4 regions of the Pseudovibrio sp. FO-BEG1 genome follow, and region 3 is predicted to be linked to each of the others. Evidence: riboswitches for the same ligand, from Rfam matches in the RefSeq annotation. Region 3 holds a riboswitch; each other region holds the start of a gene.

Region 1 (4,690 bases), 1.9 Mb from region 3:
CCCAACGGAACTCAAAGCGCGCACGGGATAGTGCATCATCTCGTCGCTGAGCACCCGGCAATCCCTTGGCAAGATCAGCAGCATGAGCGGCAATCTTGTAGGTGATCACGCCAGTCTTCACGTCATCTCGGTCGGGCAGCCCCAGATGCTCCTTCGGCGTCACATAACAAAGCATGGCACAGCCAAACCACCCAATCATCGCCGCGCCAATGCCAGAGGTGATGTGATCGTAACCGGGAGCGATATCTGTGGTGAGAGGGCCAAGTGTGTAGAATGGAGCCTCATGGCAGCATTCCAGCTGCTTATCCATGTTCTCCTTGATCTTATGCATGGCTACATGGCCCGGACCTTCGATCATCACCTGACAATCCTTGGCCCAAGCAATCTTGGTCAGCTCACCAAGCGTTTCCAGCTCAGCAAACTGAGCCTCATCATTCGCATCCGCAATGGAACCTGGACGCAAACCATCACCAAGGGAGAAGGCCACATCATACTGGCGGCAGATATCGCAGATCTCCGCAAAGTGCTCATAAAGGAAGCTTTCCTTGTGATGATGCAGACACCACTTGGCCATGATGGAGCCGCCACGAGAAACAATGCCTGTCACGCGATTAACGGTCATCGGCACCATATGCAGGCGCACACCAGCGTGGATGGTGAAGTAATCAACCCCTTGCTCAGCCTGCTCAATCAGTGTGTCGCGAAAAATCTCCCAAGTCAGATCCTCAGCAATACCATTTACTTTCTCAAGTGCCTGATAAAGCGGAACCGTCCCAATCGGCACTGGACTGTTGCGGATGATCCACTCGCGCGTATTGTGAATGTTGCGACCTGTCGAAAGATCCATCACGGTATCTGCGCCCCATCGGATTGCCCAAACCATCTTGTCCACTTCCTCCTCCATGGAGGAGGTGACAGCGGACGTGCCCATATTGGCGTTGATCTTCACCAAAAAGTTCCGGCCAATAATCATCGGCTCGCTCTCTGGGTGATTGATGTTGGAGGGGATAATTGCACGACCTGCGGCGACCTCATCTCGAACAAACTCCGGCGTCACATAATCAGGAATGCTTGCGCCCCAGTCATTGCCGGAACGTTCCTCGGCAACGGCCTCACGCATCTGGTTCTCGCGGATAGCAACAAACTCCATCTCCGGCGTGATAATGCCTGCGCGGGCATAAGCCAGCTGTGTCACAGCCTTGCCGTCCTTGCCACGCAGCGGCTGCGGCTTCACCGGAAATTCGGCAACCAACCGCTCACCCTGCGCGAAACCGTTGTCTTCTGGTTTGATCTCACGACCTTCATAAACTTCCACATCTCCGCGAGCCTTGATCCACTTGCGCCGTACTGTTGGCAGACCTTCGGAAATACTGGTTGTGACAGCAGGATCAGTGTAGGGGCCGGAGCTGTCATAGACTGGCAACGGTGGTTCGCCTGCAGTTGGATGGACGCTGATTTCGCGCATCGGTACTCGCACGTCTTTATGCAAATGACCGCTCACGTAGATCTTGCGTGACGCAGGCAAGGAGCCTGTGGTGATGGATGGCTTTGGGCTAGTCATAATGGTGCTCCTCAAGTTCATAACTCGAAAGACACCAGATGAGTTTTGGCTGGGAAACCGCAGGAAGATTTCCTGCTGAGTGGATCGCGGTGGATACAATACCCCTGATAACAGGCCGCGCGACCCGTGCTTCCTACGCCAGTATCAACTGGGTCAGGTTCAAAGGGTCGCGTCGCCGAGCTTGCGCTCTGTCAGCCTCTCAGTCTCCTAGGTGAGACTCCCCTGCATACGTGTTTTTGCTAGACCTATTAGAAGGGCCTGTCAAGGCAGGTTCGGTTCAGGTGAGGTTCAGAAATCTTCTGTAATTTGGCTTGGGTGAGAGGGGAGTTGTTGGCCCTTATTGGATTTTGAGGTTTGCGCACCTATCTCTCATCTAAGAATTTCACTTCTGGATATCGCAACTAATAATATCAACGAATGCCTGAAACCTCTTCTCTCCCGTCTGTTCTTGCCGGCCCTATTCTGCGGCGATTAGAAACCACCCGTCTCACCTTCTGGCTCGCTGTCCGCGCACCGGCAGATGTAAAGCTGGAGCTACTGCCCCAAGACGGTGATCCGCAAACCTATGAGCTTTCCAAAAAGCAGGCAGAGGTGAACCTGATTTCGGCAGGCACGCACCTCCATTACCTGTTGATCGACCTTCCGCTCCATCAGCCGCTGCCACAGGATGTCTGGGTAAACTATCGCCTATCTTTGCGCATGGCAGATAATGAGGCAGCAGGCTGGCAAGATCACACGGCTTGGGCACCTGATCTCTGTTATGAAGGTCAATCGCTTCCCGGCTTCCTTCTCAGCTCCAAGGTGTCTTCGCTTCTGCACGGCTCTTGCCGCAAACCACATCACGATTCTGGTGATGGCTTGGTCGCTGCGGACCAGTTTTTGGCAAAGCATATTGCATCGAATGGCGGGACCAAGATTGATCAGGAGAAATGGCCCGCTGCTTTGGTGATGAGCGGTGACCAGATTTACTCTGATGACGTTGCTGGCCCAATGCTGCGAGCAATCCATTCACTTATCGAAAAGCTTGGCATTACAGAAGAGCAGTTGAGTGGCTTGGAAAGCAAGATCCCTGACGCTGCATCAGATCTGTATAGCCATGGTGATACCTACTACCGACGTGAGAAGTTTCTGCCCAATCTGGAGAAGAACCGGAAGCTCTGGGTCGTCTTGTTCGGTGGTGTCGAAAAACCAATTTTTACGGCTGACCATGCTCACAACCACCTGATTACACTTGCTGAATTTCTGGCAATGTATCTGCTTGTCTGGTCCCCCGCAGCTTGGGATTTGGTTGAGACAGATAAACCTGAGGGTCTAACACCTGAAGAAACAGAGCTTTATGAGACTGAGCAGGAAATCCTGAAGGACTTTGTCTCAGGCCTCAGTCAGGTCCGAAGGCTCTTTGCGCATTTGCCTGTCGCGATGATCTTTGATGATCACGATGTCACGGACGACTGGAACCTCAATCGTGATTGGGAAGAGACCGCCTACGGTCACCCATTCTCCCGCCGCATCATCGGTAATGCCCTGTGCGCCTACATGCTCAATCAGGGCTGGGGCAACAAACCGGAAGCTTTCGCGGGTGGTCTGCTGGATGAGATGACTGAGGTCTTCAAGTCACCCGGCACAAGCGCCTACGATGAGTTTCTGGATCACCTCTTTGGCTTTGAGAACTGGGACTACCACTGGGAGCTGGACCCGCCACTGTTGGTGCTGGATACCCGCACACGCAGATGGAGATCAGAACGGGCAGGGTATTTGCCTTCAGGCTTGTTGGACTGGGAAGCAGTCACTGACCTTCAGCGATCCCTTCGCGGCAAGGACGCTGTCCTGCTTGTATCTGCTGCGCCAATCTTCGGCGTTAAGTTGATCGAGACCCTTCAGAAGCTGCTCACCTTCATGGGCAAGCCACTCATGGTGGATGCTGAGTATTGGATGGCGCATCCGGGAACTGCGGATGGCATTTTGAATGTGTTCCGTCACCGCAAAACACCAGACCGTTTCACGATCCTCTCCGGAGATGTGCATTACTCGTTTGTGTATGACGTAGAACTGCGCGGTCATTCCAGAGGGCCGGATATCTGGCAAATCTGTAGCAGTGGCATCAAGAACGAGTTCCCAGCAAAGCTGCTGGACAAACTCGATCATCTAAACCGCTGGCTCTATGCGCCTCGCTCACCGCTAAACTGGCTCACGAGACGGCGTGGAATGAAAGTGATCCCGCGCAAACCGGTCGGTACTCAGCATGGTCGTCGCCTGCTGAATGCAAGTGGCATTGGATTAGTTGAGTTTGACGAACATGGCGGGCCTGATCAAATCAGCCAGCTGCTGCCAGATGGTCGTCAGGTTGTGTTCGTACGCCGGGAAGAAGAAGCTCGCTGGGATTAACAGCAAAAAATCTAGAGCCAAAATAATACCTGTGGTCTGCAACTGTCTCAGGTAAATGCTGGAAATTTATTAGAATTACCCAAATTAAGGGCTCTGCCTAATATATCATTGCCATATCGCGAGTTGTTGGTATGCTATTGGTATCAGGGAGAGTCTCGTGTCCAGCATGTCCAGAAAAGTCGGGTTTCCAGAACATTCCAATCCACGAGAATGGCGAGAAACCGAGCAAAGATCTTCACGTTATGCAGGCTTGGAAACATGGGGGACCGATGAGGTTCTCAAAGCATTGCTGGGCGGCCAGATGCAGGCCCTCAATGCAGTCTGGGCCGCTCTGGGAGAACTGGAGACTGCTGTAGATGCGGCAGCTCAGCGACTACAGGCAGGTGAGGGACGACTTGTCTATGTTGGTGCAGGAACTTCAGGCCGCCTTGGCGTACTGGACGGCATTGAACTCATTCCCACATTCGGCTGGCCAGAAGAGCGTTTGATCTACGGTTTGGCAGGCGGCGAAGCAGGTCTTCTGCGTCCTCAGGAAGGAGCAGAAGACAGCGTAGAAGCAGGCCGAAACTTTATCATAGAGAACAAGGTTGGCGTTCAGGATGTTGTATTGGGGCTGGCTGCCAGTGGCACCACGCCATTCACCCGTGCTGCAATCCAGACAGCTCGTGCCTCAGGCGCACTGACCATATCATTAGCCAACAATCCGCAGAGCCCATTGCTGGCAGATGCGGAGCACGAAATCCT
Region 2 (4,690 bases), 2.5 Mb from region 3:
CGCTGATTGGCAGAAGGAGAAAGACAGCGGCAAGTATAATCCAAAAACTATCGATGACAGGCGTACCACCATCCCAGCGTTGGATGGCTCTGTCTAATCCCGCACCAAAACCTTCACCACGGGAAAGCTTCAGAGCGGCAAAAGCAGCTGCCGCTGTCAGCGCCAATTGCAGGGCAGAGAGAAGTGCTGCACGTCCAAGGTCAAAATCATAGGTAAAGGCCTGATAAATCGCCAGCTCAATTGTTGTCGCGCGGGGACCGCCACCAAGGGTGAGTGCAACGGCGAAACTGGTGAGGCAAATGGCAAAAATTACGGCTAGTGCGCCGGGCAAAATGCGTTTGAGCATGGGAAGCTCGATCAGGCGGAACAAAGACCAGCCGTCGCATCCCAGCTGAGCCGCAAGGCGAAAACGCTCCGACGGTATCTCTTGCCACCCCTGCAATATGAGGCGGGTTGCCAATGGCAGGTTGAAGAACACATGAGCCAGCACAACACCGTGCAGGCCATAAATGCGGATGGGAGACGCGCCGAAGTAAACCAGTACATCTGAAATCCAACCGGAACGTCCAAAAACCTGCAGTAGACCAAGAATGGCGACAATAACCGGAAGGATAAACGGGGCGCCAAGCAAGGCGATCAACAAGCTGCGCCCCTTAAACCGGCGGCGTGCCAGCGCGCGTGCAACAGGCACCGCCAACCCTACGCTGATCACGGCTGAAAGCACGGCTTGTGTGAGCGTAAACTTAAGTGCCGCCCAGTCTGACAAAGAAAAACCATGCCCGGCTTCAGCACGCAGTGCAACAGCAGCCAGCGTGCCAAGAATGAGTGCCGCGACGAGCAATGCCGCGGCAACTCCGGGAAGCGAGCTTACTGGCTGAGTGCTTCGAGCCATTCCGGCAGAGCCTCACGTCGTGCAGCAACTGCATCTTCAGGTGCAAGCAGCAAAGCCTTTTCAGGTGTTTGCAAGGTTTCGAAACCTGCTGGAAGACCACTTGCAGGTGTAACTGCCGGATACATCCAGTTGGTTGTTGGAATGATGCTCTGGAAAGCGTCAGAAACTATGAAGTTCAGGAACTTGTCTGCCAGTTCCGGCTGATCGGTGCCAGCAAGTTTCGCTGCCACTTCCACCTGCATGTAATGGCCTTCATCAAACGCAGCCGTGGTTTTGCTGTCATCTTCCTCAGCAATCAGGTGATAAGCCGGAGATGTGGTGTAGCTGAGCACCATGTCCGCTTCCCCATCAAGGAAAAGGCCATAGGCTTCAGACCAACCTTTGGTAACAGTCACGATATTATCGGAAAGCCCTGCCCAGATATCCGCAGCTTCATCGCTATAAGCAGACTTTACCCAAAGCAGCAGACCAAGGCCTGGGGTGGAAGAGCGTGGATCCTGAATGAGGATCTTTGTGTCGCTCTCGGCCAGCTCACGGAAACTGGAAGGAACCGTTGCGCCCTTCTTATACACGAATGCGAAATAGCCCCAGTCGTAAGGCACAAAGGTCTCATCTGCCCAATCGACCGGCAGTGTGTAGTTTGCTTCAACTGAATGCGGTGCAAACAGACCCGTCTTCTTGGCTGTCTCAATCAGATTGGTATCTAGCCCCAGAACAACATCAGCATCGGTGTTGTTGCCTTCAAGACGAAGACGGGAAAGCAGCGCGGCACCATCTTCAACACCAACAAGGTTCAGGTCACATTCGCAGATTGCTTCAAATGCTTCTTCCACTTTAGGGCCAGGGCCCCAGTCAGAAACGAAGCTGTCATAGGTATAAACGGTGAGTTCTGGCTTCTCAGTAGCCATTGCCGATGTTGCAGTGAGTAATCCCGCAGCAATTAACAGATGTTTCAAGTCATCCTCCATTGCGGCGAGAGGGCAAGGATGGATGAAACCGGTACCCTTCCCTCCGCCGGTTCTAGCCGGTTCAGGTTCAACGGGTTCGCCAATCTGGCATCTCAGCACGACAAAAGCGCGCACCCCGAGGTCAAGCGGTTCTTAACTGGAAAAGAAGAGCAGCGCAACCGGATATACCTGAGGGACGAAAAGCACCTCAATGAAGTTGCGAAAAAGCCCGGGCAGTCTCCTGCCCAGGCTGAGGTTCATTTATGCAGTCAGGTCGAAGCGGTCGGCGTTCATGACCTTGGTCCATGTTGTCACGAAGTCGCGGACGAACTTTTCGTGGTTGTCGTCCTGGGCGTACACTTCAGCGTAAGCACGCAGGATGGAGTTGGAACCAAACACAAGGTCGGCACTGGTTGCAGTCCACTTAGGCTTGCCAGATTTCCGGTCACGGATCTCATAGGTACCATCCTTGAGCGGATGCCAGCTGTTGTCCATGTCGGTCAGGTTGACGAAGAAATCTGTGGTCAGCTGGCCTTCACGATCCGTGAAGACACCGTGCTTTGATCCACCGTAGTTAGCACCAAGAACGCGCAAGCCGCCAACGAGCGCAGTCATTTCCCAGCCGGTGAGGCGGAGGAGCTGTGCGCGATCCAGCATCATTTCTTCTGGGCTCACAGCATATTCTTGCTTCTGCCAGTTGCGGAAGCCATCAGAAATAGGCTCCAACACAGAGAAGGATGTTGCGTCTGTCATTTCATCCGTTGCATCACCGCGGCCCGGTGCGAATGGAACATCCACGTTAAAGCCAGCTGCCTTGATGGCATTTTCAACGCCGACGTTCCCTGCCAGAACGATCACGTCTGCAACTGAGGCCCCTGTCTCTGCTGCAATTGGTTCGAGCACCGCCAGCACTTTCGCAAGCCGATCCGGCTCATTACCAACCCAGTCCTTTTGCGGAGCAAGCCGGATGCGAGCACCGTTGGCGCCACCGCGCATGTCAGAGCCACGATAGGTTCGTGCACTGTCCCAAGCCGTTTTGATCAGGTCTTCATTGCTCAAGCCGCTTGCTGAAATTTTGGCTTTCACCGCAGCAACATCATAGTTTGTGTTGCCCGCTGGAACCGGATCCTGCCAGATGAGGTCTTCTTTCGGCACATCCGGGCCAAGATAGTTTGCTCTCGGTCCCATATCGCGGTGGGTCAGCTTGAACCAGGCCCGTGCAAAGGTATCCCTGAAGTACTCAGGATCTGCCATGAACTTCTGGCAGTACTCGTTGTAGATCGGGTCAACCTTCATCGCCATGTCTGCATCAGTCATGATTGGGTTATGGCGAACGGATGGGTCTGTTGGATCGACAGGTTTGTCTTCTTCCTTGATGGAGACAGGTTCCCATTGCCAGGCTCCGGCAGGGGATTTGACCTGATGCCATTCATGACCGAACAGCATATCGAAGAAACCCATATCGAATGTGGTTGGGTGTGTTGTCCACGCCCCTTCAATGCCAGAAGTAAAGGCATTTGTTGCCTTGCCGTCCTGACCAGGGTTGGACCAGCCAAGTCCCTGCTCATCCAGACCGGCAGCTTCCGGCGCTACACCGATGTTATCAACGGCGCCGCGTCCATGGGTCTTACCAACGGTGTGACCGCCGCATGTCAGTGCAGCCGTTTCCTCGTCATTCATTGCCATACGAGCAAAGGTTTCGCGGATCTGGTCGGCTGTTTTTTGTGGGCCAGGAACGCCATTCACGCCTTCCGGGTTCACGTAAATCAGCCCCATATGGGTCGCTGCCAGAGGGTTTTCGAGCGTTGAAGGGTCATCCAGATCGTCATAACGCTCTTCACTGCGTGCGAGCCATTCTTTTTCAGATCCCCAATAGGTGTCGATCTCCGGACCCCAGATATCCTCACGGCCAAATCCGAAACCAAAGGTTTTCAGACCCATAGAGTCATAGGCGACTGTACCTGCGAGAATAATCAAATCAGCCCAGGAAAGAGCGTTACCGTATTTTTTCTTGATAGGCCAAAGCAAGCGGCGTGCTTTATCGAGGCTTGCGTTATCAGGCCAGGAATTGAGCGGCGCAAAGCGAATGTTGCCGGAACCGCCGCCGCCACGACCATCTGCCAGACGATAAGAGCCAGCTGTGTGCCATGAAAGGCGGATCATCAGACCACCATAATGGCCCCAGTCGGCCGGCCACCAGTCCTGGCTGTCGGTCATGAGCGCATGGACGTCTGCCTTCACTGCTTCAAAGTCGAGTGTTTTGACAGCGTCGTGATAATTGAATCCTGGGTCCATCGGGTTGGTACGCGCACCATGTTGATGGAGGATATCGAGATTCAAAGCGTCAGGCCACCATCGGGTGACTGGCTTATCCATCGATGTATTCGCGCCATGTACCACCGGACAAACGCCGGATGTCTTGACATCGTTGCCGTGCATAACTGTCTCCGTTACCTATGTTTGGCGATCACTGGGTCTTGACGTAGCGTTTACCTTAAGCGGTGAGACGAAACGATGCATCCAGCAAATCCTAGAATGAATGTAGGTACTGAAGTGTATTAAGTGAAATTGCATCTTTTGCATGAGATGATAAGAATTTCTTATCAGTTAGATTTTGAGTAATGTCGGGGTTGGAACACGGCTGATTTATGCATCCTCAACACTAAAGAAGCTGCTTCAAACTGATTGTCATTTGTGTAAAATATCACAGTGTTTTCCAGGGAGTTTGCATGAGCACGATCAGTCTTCTTAACTCAATCATTGGTCCTGTTATGAGAGGGCCTTCCAGCTCACATTCAGCTGCTCCCTATTTTCTTGGTAAAACCATTCAACAGCTTGCCGTTTGTGAAGG
Region 3 (4,690 bases):
CGACGAGAATGGCAAGATGATTGGCCTTAAGGTGCATGTGCTTGCAAACATGGGGGCTTATCTGCACGAGTTTGGTCCGGGCATCCCTCAAGTCGGCATCACGATGACCTCTGGTCTTTATGATATCCCCGCCACATGGGTGGAAGCGACTGGCGTATACACCAATACGGTGCCAGTGGATGCCTTCCGCGGGGCTGGGCGTCCTGAGGCGCTTTATCTGATGGAACGGCTCGCTGATAAGGCTGCGCATGAGATGGGTATGGATCCGGCGGAGTTTCGCCGTAAGAGCTTTATCCCCGATGACGCCTTACCTTATACAACAGCGCTCGGACGCATGTATGATACTGGTTCCTTCGGTGCTCATCTGACCAAGGCTTTGGACGAGATCCATTACGGTACTTTTGCGGAGCGAGAAGCGGAGAGCAAGGCCAAGGGCCTATACCGCGGTATTGGCTTGTCGACCTATGTGGAGGCCTGTGCCTTTGCGGGTGGTGAAGAGGCCAAGCTTGAGCTGAACAAGAACGGCAGTGTGACATTGCTGATTGGAACTCAGAGTAACGGTCAGGGCCATGCGACAGCTTATGGTCAGGTGATTGCCGAGTATCTTGGTTTGCAGCTTGATCAGGTTGAGATGGTGCAGGGGGACACGGATCGTGTGGCGACCGGTGGTGGCACTGGTGGATCCCGATCGATCCCGATTGGATTGCCTTCTGTGAAAGCAGCCTCTGAGACGCTGGTTAAAAAGATCAAGGAAATCGCCAGTGAGAAGCTGGAGGTTGGTGCTGCAGATCTGACGCTTGAAGACGGGCAGGTGCGTGTGGTCGGAACTGACCAGCAGATCAGCCTTGCTGATGTGGCGGGATCTCAGCCAGATACCTTGAGCGCTGCGGAAAAAGTCATGCAGGATGAATGTACTTATCCGAATGGCACGCATGTGTGTGAAGTGGAGATTGATCCAGAAACCGGGAAGACGGACGTGGTCAACTATGTGATCGTGGATGACTTCGGTGTCACAGTGAATCCGATGCTACTTGCCGGTCAGGTGCATGGCGGTGCGGGGCAGGCGATCTCTCAGGCGCTGTGTGAGAACACGGTTTATGATGAAACCGGACAGCTGCTGTCAGCATCCTTCATGGACTATCATGTTGCGCGCGCTGATGATTTGCCGAGTTTCGACTTCTCGACAAGCAACGTTCCTTCCACGACAAATGCGATGGGTATTAAAGGGGCTGGTGAGGCTGGTTCTATTGGGGCAGCGCCTGCGGTGATGAATGCTGTGCAGTATGCGCTGCGCAAGAATGCTGGGGTTGAGCATATAGATATGCCCGCGACGCCGGTTGCTGTGTGGAGCGCTATTCAGGATGCTCAGGGCTGAGCGAAACAATTAGCAGACATTGAAACGAGATTGTGCAGGCGGGCTGGTGTCCCGCCTGTTTTCGTAGGTATCAGAATGCTTTGAAGGTAATGATGGTTCTGGTGTCCTGGATGCCTTCGAAGACTTGTACCTTGTTTGCTACGAAGTGTCCGATGTCTTCATCGTCGTTGATGTAGAACTTGGCCAGCAGATCGAAATCCCCGGAAGTGGAGTAGATCTCGGAGGCAACTTCCGCGTCTGCGATGGCGTTGGCAACCTGATAGGTTTTTCCGAGCTGGCATTTGATCTGTACAAAGAACGGAATCATTAATCTGCTATCCTTCTGTCCCGTAAGCCTGTTTTGTCTTTCCGGGTGCGCTCAAAATTGAGTTTGCGTTGTTTTGTGAGCATTTTGCGTTGAAGCTGCGTTTTTTTGCAAGCTTTTGCGTTTTTTAAGCGAAATCTACCCCCAGTTGCCTATTGTCGCGGTCTCTCGTTTCCACTTGCAGTTCGCTTGTGGGTTTGCTAGCAAAAAATTCTAACCAATGGGGGTGCTCGGTAGTGACTGCCGGGCTGAGAGGCGGAAGGCCAACTCCTAGAACCTGATCCGGGTCGTGCCGGCGGAGGGAATTGGGATGAGTACCAAGGTAATCGTTCCCGCCGTAATCAATAGGGAGCGAAACAAATGTCCTACAAAGCTGAAGATCTCTGGCAAGTGTTTGAGAACCTGCGTGAGCGTGGTGTGCGGGTTCATTGTCTGACGAACTCTGTTGCGCAGAGCATTACCGCGAACATTATGTTGGCCTGTAACATTGTACCGTCAATGACAGCCGCTCATGATGAAATTCCTGCATTTGTTGAAGGTGTCGACGGGTTGCTGGTCAACCTTGGGACGCTGGATGGAAAGCGTCGGCATGGGATCCGGTTGGGGCTGGAGAATGCTGCGAAGAAATCTATCCCCGTGGTGCTGGACCCGGTTAAAGTGGATCGTACTGACATTCGCATGGAGTTTGCGAAGGACATTTTGCAGGACAACATCTCCATCCTGAAAGCGAACATGACCGAGAGCGCCGGGCTGAGTGGGGCGGTTCGTGAGGACACGCTGCTTGCGCGCACCGGAAATGAAGACGCCGTGTTTGGCCGGGAGGCAACCTACACCATCGGCAATGGCCATGCCTACATGGACAAGGTGACTGGCATTGGCTGTGCATTGGGGGGAGTACTGGCGGGTTTTGCTGCTGTTGAGCCGGATCAGGAACTTGCCGTGGTTGCGGCGCTGGCTGTCTATGGTGTATGCGGCGAGATTGCCGCAGAGCAGGCAAATGGGCCGGGAAGCTTCACTCCAGCTTTCATCGATACCCTCTATGGCTTGAAGGCTGACCAATTCAACGAGCGCCTCAAGCTCGAAACAATGAATAATAAAGGTGGGGTATTGGCCTAATGAGTGCGATTGCAGTCACAATTGCGGGCTCGGATTCAGGCGGTGGTGCTGGCGTTCAGGCAGACCTGAAAGCCTTTTCGGCTCGCGGTGTTTATGGGGCCAGTGTGATCACTGCGCTGACGGCCCAGAACACCAAAGGTGTGACAGCCATTCATGATGTGCCGCCAGCATTCGTGGCGGACCAGATGGATGCTGTTTTCTCTGATCTGAAGGTGGATGCCGTGAAAATCGGCATGCTTTCACAGCCAGAGATTATCGATGTTATTGCCACAAAGCTGGCGGAATATGATGTTAAGCGCGTCATCCTTGACCCGGTGATGGTTGCAACTTCTGGTGATGTTCTGTTGCAAACCTCCGCTGTTTCGGTCCTGAAGCAGAAGCTGTTTCCTATGGCGGCGTTGATTACGCCGAATATGCAGGAAGCGGCCTTTTTGCTGGATCAGCCGGTGGCCGGATCCCGTGAAGACATGCATAGCCAAGCTTTGCTTCTGCTGGACATGGGTGCGAACGGGGTTCTGCTGAAAGGCGGACATGGATCTGATGATACCTGTGATGATCTCTTCCTCTCCCGCGATGTGGAGAGGTGGTACACGGCGCCAAGACATGAAACGCAGAACACACATGGGACTGGCTGTACCCTGTCTTCTGCGATTGCGGCGGAACTGGCCAAGGGGCTGGCGCTGCAAGACGCTATTGGCGAAGCGAAAGAATATATTAGTCAGGCGATTAAAGCTGCAGATACGCTTGACGTAGGCGAGGGACATGGGCCTGTGCACCATTTCCACGAATTCTGGTCTGAATAAAAGGCGGAGATAATGACCAAGAACAAAGATAATAATCTGACCCGCCGACAGGCGCTGGGGCTAACCGCTGGGGCGGTTGCCGGTAGCGCTGCACTTGCTGCACCTGCTCTGGCTCAGGATGCTGAACCGGTGATCGAATGGCGCATGGTGACCAGCTGGCCGAAGAACCTGCCAGGTCCAGGAATGTCTGCGCAACGCATTTGTGATCGCATCAACATTATGAGTAATGGTCGGATGCGTGTGCGCTTGTTTGCTGCAGGTGAGCTGGTTCCGGCTTTTGAGGTGTTTGACGCTGTTTCAAGCGGCACTGCACAGATGGGCCATTCCGTTGCTTTGTACTGGGCTGGCAAGATGCCGGGCTCGGTGTTTTTTACGACCGTTCCTTTCGGTCTGCTGCCTCAGGAGCATACTGCCTGGGTGGATCAGATGGGTGGTCAGGAGTTATGGGATGAGCTTTACGCACCGTTTGGCGTGAAGCCGTTTATGGCTGGTAATGCCGGCCCGACCATGGCGGGCTGGTATCGTGAGCCTGTTGAGACACTTGATGACCTGAAAGGTCGCAAACTGCGCATGGTTGGTCTCGGTGGTGAGATCCTGCGCAAACTTGGTGTTACCCCGGTCAACATTCCAGCTGCAGAAATCTTCACCAGCTTGCAGACCCATGTGGTGGACGGTGTAGAGTTTCTTGGACCCTGGACTGACAGTGCGCTGGGCTTCCATAAACTGGTCAAGTACTACTACGGTCCGGGCTTTAACAAGCCAAACGGTACTGGCGAAGCGATTGTGAATGCAGTTGCGCTGGAAGGGCTTTCTCCTGAGCTTCAGGCGGTGGTTGAAGAGGCTTGCCGTGTGGAAGCTGATCTGGCGCTTTCTGAGGCCAATGCACAGAATGCAGCGAGCCTGAAGGTGCTGCAGGAAGAGCATGGTGTGGAGGTGCGCGAGTTCCCTGAAGAGGTTCTTGCTGCCTTGAAGGAGACCAGCATTGAGGTGCTGGATATCTATACTCAGAAAGACAAAATGGCTCGCAAGATTTATGAGAGTTACATAGAAGCGCAGGGGCTTCTGGCAGGTTGGAGCGCCCTTTCGCTGGGC
Region 4 (4,690 bases), 1.6 Mb from region 3:
AACTGGACGAGCGCGGCCGCGTGAAGACAGACAACCACTACAAAACCAACGTTGATGGCATCTACGCGATCGGTGATGTGATTGCAGGTCCGATGCTTGCTCACAAAGCTGAAGACGAAGGTGTTGCAGTCGCTGAGATGCTCTCCGGTCAGGCTGGTCACGTAAACTACGACGTCATCCCAGGCGTTGTTTACACCTCTCCAGAGGTTGCCAGTGTTGGTAAGACCGAAGAAGAGCTGAAAGCTGAAGGCATCAAGTACAAGTCTGGCAAGTTCCCGTTCTCCGCAAACGGTCGTGCAAAAGCAATGCTGCACACCGACGGTTTCGTGAAAGTTCTGGCAGACGCAGAAACAGATCGTGTTCTCGGCGTTCACATCGTTGGCTTCGGTGCTGGCGAGATGATCCACGAAGCATGCGTTCTGATGGAATTCGGCGGATCTTCAGAAGATCTGGGTCGCACCTGTCATGCGCACCCAACAATGTCCGAAGCAGTGAAAGAAGCTGCTATGGCGACATTTGCAAAGCCAATTCATATGTAATTTGAGTTGATCAGATGAAGAGAAAGCCGCTTCAGGAAACTGAGGCGGCTTTTTTTATCGCTGTAAAGAAAGCAGCTTTACTGACGGATCAGGATGTAACTGCGCGTCTTGTTGGGAATGGTCGGGTCATGGTTCTCGGTCCGCACATAGGCCTGAATACGCTGACCCATTGGCCGTAGTTCAATATACTGGGCCTTAAAGAACCCACCGAACCGAAACGTCAAAACACCAGAGAAACTCAACTGCCCCGCAGCCCAGCCCCATTTGCAGTCTCGGGGAGAACAGCTTGTAAAAGCACGGGCGCGAACCACCAGTTGGTTATCAATGCACTCGCCTTCCACCTCAATCTGAGAAAGCTCTTTCAGCCGTGCCTTTGGGTTCTCCCATTTGCCGAGCTCTGCCATTTCAGATTTGCGGATTTCACAGGCGGTTTGGGCTTGTCCTTCAGAGACAAAGAAAGCGAATGTGCTGAACAGCGCACACACGAACGTTGTTTGACTAAGCTTCATGACGAACGGCCCCCCGCCAGAAACGCACCTCAGAGGAAAACACTGGTGATGCGTTTAAAACAAAAGCTTGGAGCGATTTGCATGAACTCAATGAATGCACCAAGCTTCAGTTCTCTCATATATCAATGTAGATGGGCTCTGTGAGGAGTAAATGCGTGTTTTATCCTATCACCCTAGGTCTTTTACGCTTTTGACGATTTCCTGAAGCTTGCGCGTAGCTTCTGCAGCACTGGGTGCCCCACAGATTGCTGAAATGACAGCAACACCATCAGCCCCAGCCTTGATCACCTGATCCGCATTGGCAAGAGAAATTCCGCCAATCCCAACAACAGGTAGCTGTGATTGAGCAGTTAAGTCAGCAAAGTTTTGCATGCCCACATCAGCTGCATCATCCTTGCTGTTGGTCGGGAAGCATGCGCCGATGCCGAGGTAATCACAGGCTGCAATGTCCGCAGCATCTAGCTCATCCTGAGTGCTCACCGAAAGACCGAGTAGCTTATCTGCCCCGATCAGTTCCCGTGCTTTGGTGGCGTCCATGTCATCTTGTCCAACATGAACTCCATCAGCATGAACGGCCAGGGCAACATCTACGCGGTCATTGACGATCAAAGGCACATTGAGCGGTTTAAGCGCCTGCATCAGCCGTTCTGCCAATTCAATCTGCTCTTTGGTACTGCCGGTTTTATCGCGCAATTGCACCACAGTAGAGCCGTTTTGAGAGGCTGCGACTGCGATGTCGACAGGGTCCTGGCCAGGGCAGTCTTGCGGCCCCAGCACCAGATATACGGAAAGATCAAGCAACGGCTTCATGCATCTCAACCTGAGCTGTTGTTTTGAGGATATCATCGTTCAGCTGATAGAGACCGTTGATGATATCCAGCTGCAAACTTGCTGGTCCTGCGGTATCTTTCGCAGCAATCTCACCAGTTACACCGAGGAAAACCATTGCATCGACTGCAGCATCAAACGGATCATCGCAAACTGCGAGCGTTGCGCCAGTGAGGGCCGTCGCTGTGCAACCAAGGCCGGTCACGTACGGCATCATCTTATCCCCGTTTGCGACTTCAGCCGTGCGTGTGCCGTCAGTGATGAAGTCGACCGGACCAGAGACAACAACCACAGCTCCAGTCTGCTTTGCCAGCTCTTTCGCACCAGCCAGAGCAGTCTCAGAGCTATCCGTGCTATCAACGCCTTTTCCGCCTGCACCCTGACCGGCAAGTGCCATGATTTCAGAGGCATTGCCGCGAATAACGCTCGGCTTATTCTCCAGCAGTTCAGCAGCAAGCTTAGTGCGGAAGGTGAGGGCGCCGACAGCCACCGGGTCCAGCACCCATGGACGATCTGCCTTGTGAGCCGCTGCTGTTGCCAACTTCATCGCCTCTGCTTGCGCAGGGGTGACTGTGCCCACGTTGACCACTAATGCCCCTGCAACACTTGCAAGTTCAGGAGCCTCTTCTGGTCCATCTACCATGGCAGGGGAAGCGCCAATCGCCAGCAAGGCGTTGGCTGTAGTGTTCGCCACCACGATGTTCGTCATGTTATGGACGAGTGGACTGTTTTCACGAATTGCGGAAAGAGTTGCGCAAGCGCTTTCGACACGACCCATTTTTATCCTCGGTCTTGTTGTGCGAAAGAGAGCTGGTGTCAGGGCCTTGGCATACTGCCAGAAGAAACTGTCCCCCAACACAGTGTGAGTGCTCCCTTCGCTGGAATTATCCAGATCAGGTTCATCGAGTATGATCTCAGCCACGACACAAGTGTCGGGCACCCCGTTTCACAGCTCTGAACCTAAGGGGTCTGCCGGAGGAGATCAAGGCGATGTGGAGGAGGGGGACAACCTATCAACGACGTGGATGTGCTTTGTCGTAGGCATCCAACAGCTGTGCACTGTTCACTTCCGTATAAATCTGCGTGGTAGAAAGGCTTGCGTGGCCCAGAAGCTCCTGAATGCTCCTCAAATCCCCGCCTTCAGACAGTAAATGCGTCGCAAAGGAATGGCGCAAAGCATGGGGAGTAGCCGTATCCGGAAGCCCGAGTGCACTGCGGATTTTTTGCATGGCCAGCTGGATCATGCGTGCGTTGAGCGCGCCGCCGCGAACACCGCGGAAGAGGGGCGAGTTCGCTGAAAGGTCATAGGGGCATTGATCTTTGTAAGCTTCGATAGCTTCAACGACCACAGGCAGAACTGGAACAAGCCGTTCCTTGTTGCCTTTGCCGCGCACTTTCAAAGACTTATCGCCTTCTTTCGGTGCCGTAGCAGGTGTCAGAGACAACGCTTCCGAGATACGAAGTCCGCAGCCGTACAGGAGAGTAAACACCGCAGCATTGCGCGCTTCAACCCAGGGCGTGTCCTCGAAAGCCAGATCGCTGCTGACAATCGCTTTGGCTTCCTCAACGGGGATAGGCTTGGGTAAGCTGCGGGGAAGTCTCGGCGTACGCACCGCTGCAGCACCGGCCGCATTCACCTCGCCGCGCTCCTCCAGAAACGAGAGGAACGAGCGAATACCAGCCAGACCGCGAGCAAGCGTCCGCGTCTGCGCGCCGTCTTTCCGACGCGTTGCCAGAAAGCCGCGAAAGTCTTTTGGTTTCAACGACTCCAGATGCCGCAGAGCAACTGGCTCACCCTCATAACTGGTCATGAAACGCAGGAACTGACGCGTGTCGCGCTCATACGCTTCCAGTGTCCGCTCAGCCAGTCGCCGTTCGGAGCCAAGATGATCAATCCAGTCTTCAATCGCTGCGGTAACATCTGGTTTGCAGATGATGAGTAAGTCTTCGCCGCTATCCAGGGAATTTGCCATTCGCCAAGTGTAAGCGCCAAATCTGGCTGAATGGTTACCAAAAGATAAACATTCACGCCTTTACGAAATGGCTGAGCAGATTTAGTCGATCACGATTGGTTCCCCGTGGTCGCTGATGATCCGGTCAATCTCCTGCCGTGCCGCCATCGCAAACCGTTTCTGGTTCTCCGTTGGGGCAACGGAATCCCCCAGAACAACGATATTCTCGTCATTAAACCGGTTCGCAGGGCCAGTGTAGTTGAAACTGCCAACAATCATGATGCTATCGTCAATCACCATAAGCTTATGATGCAGCTTGCCAATCCGGCTCGATCCGCGAACGAAGTGCAGATCAGCGCCAGCTTCTGCAAGAGGCTGCGTCGCGGCCCAATCCTGCCCGCCTTGCCGGGCGTCAAGAGCACCGCGCACCTGTCTTCCTGCTTCCATCAGCAGCAACATGGCATCATCAATGCCGGAGCTTTTGGAGAAGGTGAAGATCGCAAAGTCCACCCGTTCCTTAGCTTTCGTCATCTGTTTGGTGACTTCCATCTCCGGCGCATGGTCCGGCGCAAAGCAAACTTTCACGCGGATGTCGTCAACCACCACCTCTTTCGGTGTGTTTTCGGACTCATTCTCATCCACGCTGTAGCGGCCAAATCTTCCGCGTTTAATCTCCCTGAATTCCCGCTCAAAGATGTCAGCGACCTTCTCATCCTTGATGATAAGAAGATGGTTCAGATTGCGATGCGTGCCGGTCTCCGTGAAGTTTGTGGAGCCGGTCAGAACAGCATTGCCGTCACGAATGATGAATTTCTGATGGAATATCCGTGGGTTAAAATCCGTCCGTACCCACACTTTGGAA

Evidence for each region. A riboswitch is a leader RNA that binds a small molecule or an ion and turns the genes downstream of it on or off. The one in region 3 is predicted to bind thiamine pyrophosphate.
Region 1: another riboswitch for thiamine pyrophosphate. It lies ahead of thiC (phosphomethylpyrimidine synthase ThiC); the one in region 3 lies ahead of PSE_RS20190 (hydroxyethylthiazole kinase).
Region 2: another riboswitch for thiamine pyrophosphate. It lies ahead of thiB (thiamine ABC transporter substrate binding subunit); the one in region 3 lies ahead of PSE_RS20190 (hydroxyethylthiazole kinase).
Region 4: another riboswitch for thiamine pyrophosphate. It lies ahead of thiM (hydroxyethylthiazole kinase); the one in region 3 lies ahead of PSE_RS20190 (hydroxyethylthiazole kinase).

Annotation. Positions count from the first base shown of each region.
Region 1 covers NC_016642.1:952,463-957,152, forward strand. Annotated here, with positions in the region: gene thiC (phosphomethylpyrimidine synthase ThiC) at 1-1,561, opposite strand, end outside; TPP riboswitch at 1,675-1,795, opposite strand; gene PSE_RS04445 (hypothetical protein) at 1,979-3,946, shown strand; gene PSE_RS04450 (N-acetylmuramic acid 6-phosphate etherase) at 4,113-4,690, shown strand, end outside.
Region 2 covers NC_016642.1:2,018,564-2,023,253, reverse strand. Annotated here, with positions in the region: gene PSE_RS09235 (thiamine/thiamine pyrophosphate ABC transporter permease ThiP) at 1-892, opposite strand, end outside; gene thiB (thiamine ABC transporter substrate binding subunit) at 868-1,860, opposite strand; TPP riboswitch at 1,882-1,988, opposite strand; gene katG (catalase/peroxidase HPI) at 2,101-4,278, opposite strand; gene PSE_RS09220 (L-serine ammonia-lyase, iron-sulfur-dependent, subunit alpha) at 4,569-4,690, shown strand, end outside.
Region 3 covers NC_016642.1:4,483,120-4,487,809, reverse strand. Annotated here, with positions in the region: gene PSE_RS20200 (xanthine dehydrogenase family protein molybdopterin-binding subunit) at 1-1,375, shown strand, start outside; gene PSE_RS20195 (Lrp/AsnC ligand binding domain-containing protein) at 1,446-1,682, opposite strand; TPP riboswitch at 1,892-2,000, shown strand; gene PSE_RS20190 (hydroxyethylthiazole kinase) at 2,040-2,795, shown strand; gene thiD (bifunctional hydroxymethylpyrimidine kinase/phosphomethylpyrimidine kinase) at 2,795-3,598, shown strand; gene PSE_RS20180 (TRAP transporter substrate-binding protein) at 3,611-4,690, shown strand, end outside.
Region 4 covers NC_016642.1:643,446-648,135, forward strand. Annotated here, with positions in the region: gene lpdA (dihydrolipoyl dehydrogenase) at 1-539, shown strand, start outside; gene PSE_RS03005 (hypothetical protein) at 617-1,048, opposite strand; gene thiE (thiamine phosphate synthase) at 1,217-1,858, opposite strand; gene thiM (hydroxyethylthiazole kinase) at 1,842-2,654, opposite strand; TPP riboswitch at 2,730-2,830, opposite strand; gene PSE_RS03020 (tyrosine recombinase XerC) at 2,890-3,849, opposite strand; gene PSE_RS03025 (phospholipase D-like domain-containing protein) at 3,931-4,690, opposite strand, start outside.